2 regions of the Dyadobacter sp. 22481 genome follow, and region 2 is predicted to be linked to the other one. Evidence: riboswitches for the same ligand, from Rfam matches in the RefSeq annotation. Region 2 holds a riboswitch; the other holds the start of a gene.

Region 1 (3,425 bases), on a different contig from region 2:
CGCCTACGTCATTGATCTGGCCGGTGAGTACAAGCTGGTTTTTGTAGCTCATCAGATAGTAGTTCGCTGAAAACGCCCATTTGCCTTGCTGCGTACGGAAACCGGCTTCGACATTCTGCAAACGCTCGCTTTTTGGGAAGAGATTGGCGGTAGAGGAAGTGAAATCATCACGGTTAGGTTCGCGGTTTCCGATGCTGTATGATGCGTAAACGGAACTTTGCTCAGCCAATTGATAAGTAAGACCTGCCTTTGGATTAAAAAATGAATACGACTGATCGAACGCGAGCTGAACGAGGTCATTGTCGGTTCCATGAATGGCATGGCTTACGCGACGGTATTGCAGATCGGCAAATGCGGTTAGCTTGTCTGTAAAAGCATAGTAGAGCTTTCCGTACAGGTTAAAATCTTTCTTTTTGCCCGTGCTGAAATAGTATTGATGCTCGTTTTCGATATTTCCCGCATTGCGCGCCCAGATGATCTGTCCGTAATGGTCGCCGTCGTACTGGTTCCAGCCGCCGCCAAAACTGGCGGTAAGTTTTTTGAAACTGTTATAGTCGAATGAAAATGTAGTTCCGTAAAAGTAATTATCCAGCCAGCGGCGGCGGATGATATCGGTGCTGGTGAGGGTGTCTTTGCCGATAACCACGTTAGGCAGGTTGTATTTGCTGTAATCGTCTGCCGCGCGGTATTGTTCGTAATAGCCCAGGCCGCGTACGAGGAACGCGTTGAGGTTGAATGTCAGTTTGTTACTCAGGTTGTGGGAGGAAACGATCTGGTAATGGTCCTGGCGGTAGTTGTCGACTTCGTTTTTGTAAGTATATGAATTATAAGTCCGGTTATCGGAATTGAGCAGGTTTTGTGCGTCTTTTTCTCCTAAATAATTTCTGTCAATATAAGCCAGAACGCCCTCGCGGTCCCCGCGGAGTTTAGCCTCCGGTACACCGTTCCACGACTGGTAAGTGCGTTCTTTGCCCGAAAATACATTCACGCGCACAAAACTCTTCTTGCCGAAATACCCGCCCGAAAGGTAATAGGAGTGCAATTCCGAGGAAGCACGATCTACAAAGCCGTCCGAAGAAACCCGCGATAGCCGTGCATCGAATGTGAACTTATCCTTAATCAGTCCCGAGCCGACTTTCAATGTGTTTTTGAACGTATTGAAAGAGCCGTATGAGTTATTCAGCTCCGCATAAGCCGTTTCGCGAAATGCATTGGTATTGATATTCACCGAAGCGCCGAACGCACCGGCGCCGTTGGTAGAGGTCCCCACGCCGCGTTGGATCTGGATGCTACTCACCGACGACGCAAAGTCGGGCATATTGACCCAGAAAACACCCTGGCTTTCCGCATCATTATAAGGAATGCCGTTCACTGTCACGTTAATGCGGGTCGCATCGGAGCCCCGTATGCGTATACCCGTGTAGCCCACACCACCGCCCGCGTCGCTCGTGCTCACGAGGGAAGGAGAGAAGTTGAGGAGCACGGGAAGGTCTTGCCCCATGTTCTGCTTGTCTATTTGGGCGGCGGTTACGTTGGTGTAAGCCATACCCGTTTTATCATTCACGCGGGTGGCGTTGATAATGACCTCATCGGCCTGGTAAGTGCTCTTTGTCAGTTTAACATTGACTTTTTCGGAGCCGCCAAGCGATATCTTCGAAGTTTGGTAACCGATGTAGGAAATGTCGAGGGCGTCGATATTGTCTGAAATGTTTTTCAGAATAAAATTCCCGTCCTTATCCGTGCTCGTGCCGCGGATTTCGCCTGCTTTGACCGTCGCGCCGGGCAGAGGTTTACCGTCTTCGGCATCTGTAATGCGGCCGGAAATGCTTTTTTGTGCAAAAGAGAGGAGCGAGGTGGTGCTTAACGACAGCGCCAGTAGATAGGTAGTAATTTTTCGCATTGCGATAGTCAATTACAACAGGCAGGGGCCACCTATCCGAAAGTTCGATAAAATGTGAACAGAAAACAGCCGGTTCCGGCTTTCTCTCCCTACGCCGGCATTACCCGGATCAGGTTAAATGGGTATGATCTCAGCCCGTTCGGTAGGGCACCCCTTGAGATTATGCTGCAAAATTAAGTGTTTGGAAGGGATGTTACAAGTGACCCCGGTTTATTGTCCTGGCGCGACTCAGGATTAAGGTTTTGTACATGAAAGGTTTTCAATAATAATATAACCAATTAAATTCAACACATATCTTGCGTGTATCGGCATATTAACGTCGTTTTCTGTATTTTTACATATTTCAATGCGAACTTAATAACTGCCTGAATTACAATGCCAAACTATACAGACACACCCGATATCAGCGCCTCCAAACACGCCATTGACCTCGAATACCGCTTTGGCGCGCATAACTACAAACCGATGCCGGTAGTGATCGAACGGGGCTCGGGCGTTTTTTTGTGGGATGTGGAAGGGAAGCAGTACTTCGATTTTCTCTCGGCTTACAGCGCGGTGAGCCAGGGGCATTGCCACCCAAAGATCGTGCAGGCGATGATCGAACAGGCACAAAAACTAACGCTGACGTCGCGGGCATTCTATAACGACCGCTTGGGCGAATGCGAGCAATTTCTTTGCGAATACTTCGGGTATGATAAAGTTCTAATGATGAATTCCGGCGTCGAAGGAGGTGAAACTGCGCTGAAATTGACCCGGAAATGGGCGTATAAAGTGAAGGGTATCGAGCCCGGCAAAGCGAAAACGGTGTACGCGGCAGGTAACTTCTGGGGCAGGACACTGGCGGCGATATCTTCTTCGACGGACCCGTCGTCGACCAATGATTACGGTCCGTTCCTGCCCGGCTACGAAATCATTCCCTACAACGACCTTGGTGCACTTGAAAATGTCCTGAAAAGCGACCCCAATATTGCCGGATTCATGGTGGAACCCATTCAGGGAGAGGCTGGTGTGGTGGTGCCGGATGAAGGTTATCTGAAAGGTGTGCGCGATTTGTGTACAAAATACAACGTGCTTTTCATCGCCGATGAGGTGCAAACCGGCATCGGGCGTACGGGCAAGCGCCTGGCGTGCGACTGGGAGGGCGTGAAGCCGGATATTTTGGTACTCGGAAAAGCATTATCCGGCGGTACCATGCCGGTTTCGGCTGCTTTTGCCGATGACGAGATAATGCTGACGATCGCTCCCGGCGAGCATGGCTCCACATATGGCGGTAACCCGCTCGCATGCGCGGTCACGATAGCTGCATTAGAGGTAGTTCAGGATGAAAAACTGGCGGAAAATGCCGAGAAAATGGGCCAAACCTTTCGCAGGAAAATGCAGGAACTTCAAAAGCAATGTTCGCTGATCGAAAGCGTTAGAGGGAAAGGGTTGCTGAATGCGATCGTAATCAACGATTCGGAAGATAACAGCACGGCGATGGACCTTTGTTATAAAATGATGGAAAAAGGGCTGCTGTGCAAGCCTA
Region 2 (3,425 bases):
GCGCTTCGTGGCAGTGCTGCAACTGCTTCTCCATATTCTCCTTGATTAAATGCATCGGCACGTGTCCGGGGCCTTCGATGATGGTTTGCACGTCATGTTTCCAGGCGATTTTGGTCAGTTCGCCCAGTGTTTCGAGTTCCGAGAATTGCGCTGCGTCGTTGGCGTCGGCAATGCTGCCGGGACGCAGGCCGTCGCCGAGTGAGAATGCCACGTCGTAAGCCTTCATGATCTCGCATATTTCCTCGAAATGCGTGTACAGGAAGTTCTCTTTATGATGCGCAAGGCACCATTTTGCCATAATTGACCCGCCGCGCGAAACAATTCCGGTAATGCGTTTGGCGGTCAGCGGAATGTAGCGCAGCAGTACGCCCGCATGGATTGTGAAGTAATCCACACCCTGTTCGGCCTGTTCGATTAATGTATCGCGGAAAAGCTCCCAGGTCAGATCTTCGGCTTTACCGTTTACTTTTTCCAAAGCCTGGTAAATGGGCACGGTACCGATCGGTACGGGCGTGTTGCGGATGATCCACTCGCGCGTTTCGTGGATGTTCTTGCCGGTCGACAGATCCATGATGGTATCCGCACCCCAGCGGCAAGCCCACACGGCTTTTTCCACCTCTTCTTCAATGCTCGACGATACGGCCGAGTTCCCGATATTGGCATTGATCTTCACCAGGAAGTTTCGTCCGATGATCATCGGTTCGCTTTCAGGGTGGTTGATGTTCGAGGGGATTACCGCTCTTCCCGCGGCTACCTCCTCTCTCACAAACTCAGCGGTAATGTGGCTTTTAGGCGTATTTGCCCCGAAGCTGTGGCCCGCGTGCTGGTGTGCCAAAGCGCCTGCCTTGCCATTCAAAGACGCCAAGTGCAAGTCGATTCGCTGGTTTTCGCGGATGGCAATGTATTCCATTTCAGGTGTGATAATGCCTTTTTTGGCATAATGCAGCTGGGAAACGTTCATTCCGGCTTTGGCGCGCAATGGCTTCGCATTATGTGCGAACCGCAAGTGATCCAGTTTTGCATCGGCGAGGCGCATCCGGCCGTATTCAGAAGAAATCGTTTCCAGCTCCTCCACGTCCCCGCGACCGCGTACCCACTCCGCACGTAATGCGGGAAGGCCTTTCTTGACGTCTATTTCAATATTCGGGTCGGTATAGGGGCCGCTGGTGTCGTAAACGGTAACCGGTTCATTAGGCTCGCTCGCGCCTGGTTTTCCCGGACGCGCGCCGCCGTGAATGCGCGTATTAGTCAGCGAAATCTCGCGCATTGCTACTGAAATGTCATGGATCTGCCCTTTAACATATATTTTCTGCGAATTTGGAAACGGGGCACGCGTGATGGTTTCCGGCGTTTTTTCTGTCTTCATGATCATGTTTTCAGGTTTTAAAAATGGTGGGATACAGGACAATGCAATGCTAGCCGCCTTGCGTAGCGGTAATGAGCGTGATCTGGTCGTTGGGGGAAAGCTGGCGGATGGGCCAGTCGGATTTCGGGACTACCGATTGGTTGATGGCCACGGCGATGCCCTTGCCGTTAGCCGAAAATAGTTCGGATACGAGCTGCCCTACCGTGTAAGGGTCGGCGATTTGCTTTGCCTGGCCGTTTAGGATGATTTCCATTCCTGGTTCAGTTTTTTAAATACAAAAAACCTTAGGAATGGACCGGTGACGAAAGAATAGACGGAGCTACGTGCACGGTAACTGCTGCTTTTCCCTTCGGCAGTACTAGCTGCATCAGGTTCAAAGGGTATGATCTCAGTCCGCATGTCGGGACACCCCTAAAGTTGAAGCAAAGCTATTCGAAATTCATGATTTTCAAAAGAATTAGAAAAAAACGTAAGACGGAACGTGGATAAGACGTGAAATTTTTTAAAATATTAAGGTATTTTTGACCCTAATATAAAAACCTGTATAACGACCTGCTTTATTTTGATGGATTTGATCATCAGAAGTGCTGCTCCTAAGGATCTGCCTTCGCTGTTGGAAATAATCAACCACGCTATTCTGAACACCACGGCTATTTATGACTACGAACCCCGGACCTTGGAACAACAAAAGGCCTGGTTTGAACAGATGTTCTATGACGGAATGCCGGTGATCGTAGCGGAATTGGAAGGCGAAGTAATCGGTTATGGGTCCTATAATATTTTCCGCCCGAAAATCGGGTACAAATTCAGTGTAGAGCATTCGATTTACCTCGACGAGAAGTCGCGCGGAATGGGCGTGGGCGGGAAGTTGCTCGGTAGCCTTATCCAGCGTGCGAAGGAATCGGGCCTGCATACGATGATCGGATGTATCGATGCTTCAAACCGTGCTAGTATTGAATTTCACAAGAAATATGGGTTTGTGGAGAAGGGATATCTCAAAGAGGTAGCCTATAAATTTGACCAGTGGCTGGATTTGGTTTATATGCAGCTTTTGTTGGAAGAGGATTGAAAGGAGGAAAGGGAGAATGGAGAATGGAGAATGGAGAATCGAAAAATGTCAGTCTTAGCGAACCGGGCGGTCGAAGACAGTCCGTACGGTGAAATTGCAACGTTGTACTAGTGCTTCGACCGCCCCGGCGGCCCGGTTCGCTCAGCATGACAAAACTTGACAACACTTGACTATTATTGACCACACTGAACAACACCTGACAATACGAAACGAGGCGCAGCTTAAGACTGCGCCTCGTTTTCTTTTAATGGGCTCTGCCCGTTTCTACGTAAGTTTCTTCATCGCCGGTGGGCTTGCCTTGCCACCAGGAGGCGAGTATGGAGCCGGTAATGTTCATCAACGGCCCGAAAATGGCCGGGGCGAGGCCCACGGTGGCCATTTTACCCATTTCCTTCGCGATACCGGAAGCTAATCCGCCATTTTGCATGCCTACTTCAATGGCTATCGTACGGCAATCGCGCTCGCTCATGCGGAACAGGCGGCCCGACCAGTAGCCGAGCGTGTAACCCGAGAGGTTGTGGATCAATACGAGCAACAGCAATGCGGGACCGATCGACAAAAGGCTGTCGCGGCCGGCAGCGGTGATGATCACGATGATGAACGCGATCCCACCCATCGAAACCAGCGGCATAGCAGCGTCCAGCCATTTCACTTTTCCGCTGAACAGCTTGTTGAAGACCAATCCCGCGCCGATCGGAATGATCACCATTTTAATAATATCCCACATCATATGCAAAGTGTCGATCTGCACGAAAGCGCCTGCAAGCAAGCTCATGAGTACCGGTGTTACCAACGGCGCGAGCATGGTTGAAATGGCAGTAATGGTAATAGACAATGCCAGGTTCGCTTTCGCGAGGTAAGAGATCACATTGGAAGCCATTCCGTTGGGTGAGCAGCCGATGAGGATGATACCCGCCGCGATTTCAGGTGGGAAGCCGCTGATGTTCGCCAATGTATAGCCGATGGTCGGCATAATGATAAAGTGGCTCA

The links. A riboswitch is a leader RNA that binds a small molecule or an ion and turns the genes downstream of it on or off. The one in region 2 is predicted to bind thiamine pyrophosphate.
Region 1: linked by a shared signal. The riboswitch ahead of ACTJJJ_RS26370 (TonB-dependent receptor) and the one ahead of thiS (sulfur carrier protein ThiS) in region 2 are both predicted to bind thiamine pyrophosphate.

The regions. Positions count from the first base shown of each region.
Region 1 covers NZ_JBQENV010000004.1:78,870-82,294, reverse strand. Annotated here, with positions in the region: gene ACTJJJ_RS26370 (TonB-dependent receptor) at 1-1,900, opposite strand, end outside; TPP riboswitch at 1,971-2,065, opposite strand; gene rocD (ornithine--oxo-acid transaminase) at 2,276-3,425, shown strand, end outside.
Region 2 covers NZ_JBQENV010000003.1:713,596-717,020, reverse strand. Annotated here, with positions in the region: gene thiC (phosphomethylpyrimidine synthase ThiC) at 1-1,366, opposite strand, end outside; gene thiS (sulfur carrier protein ThiS) at 1,416-1,619, opposite strand; TPP riboswitch at 1,694-1,789, opposite strand; gene ACTJJJ_RS21745 (GNAT family N-acetyltransferase) at 1,932-2,435, shown strand; gene ACTJJJ_RS21740 (bile acid:sodium symporter family protein) at 2,680-3,425, opposite strand, start outside.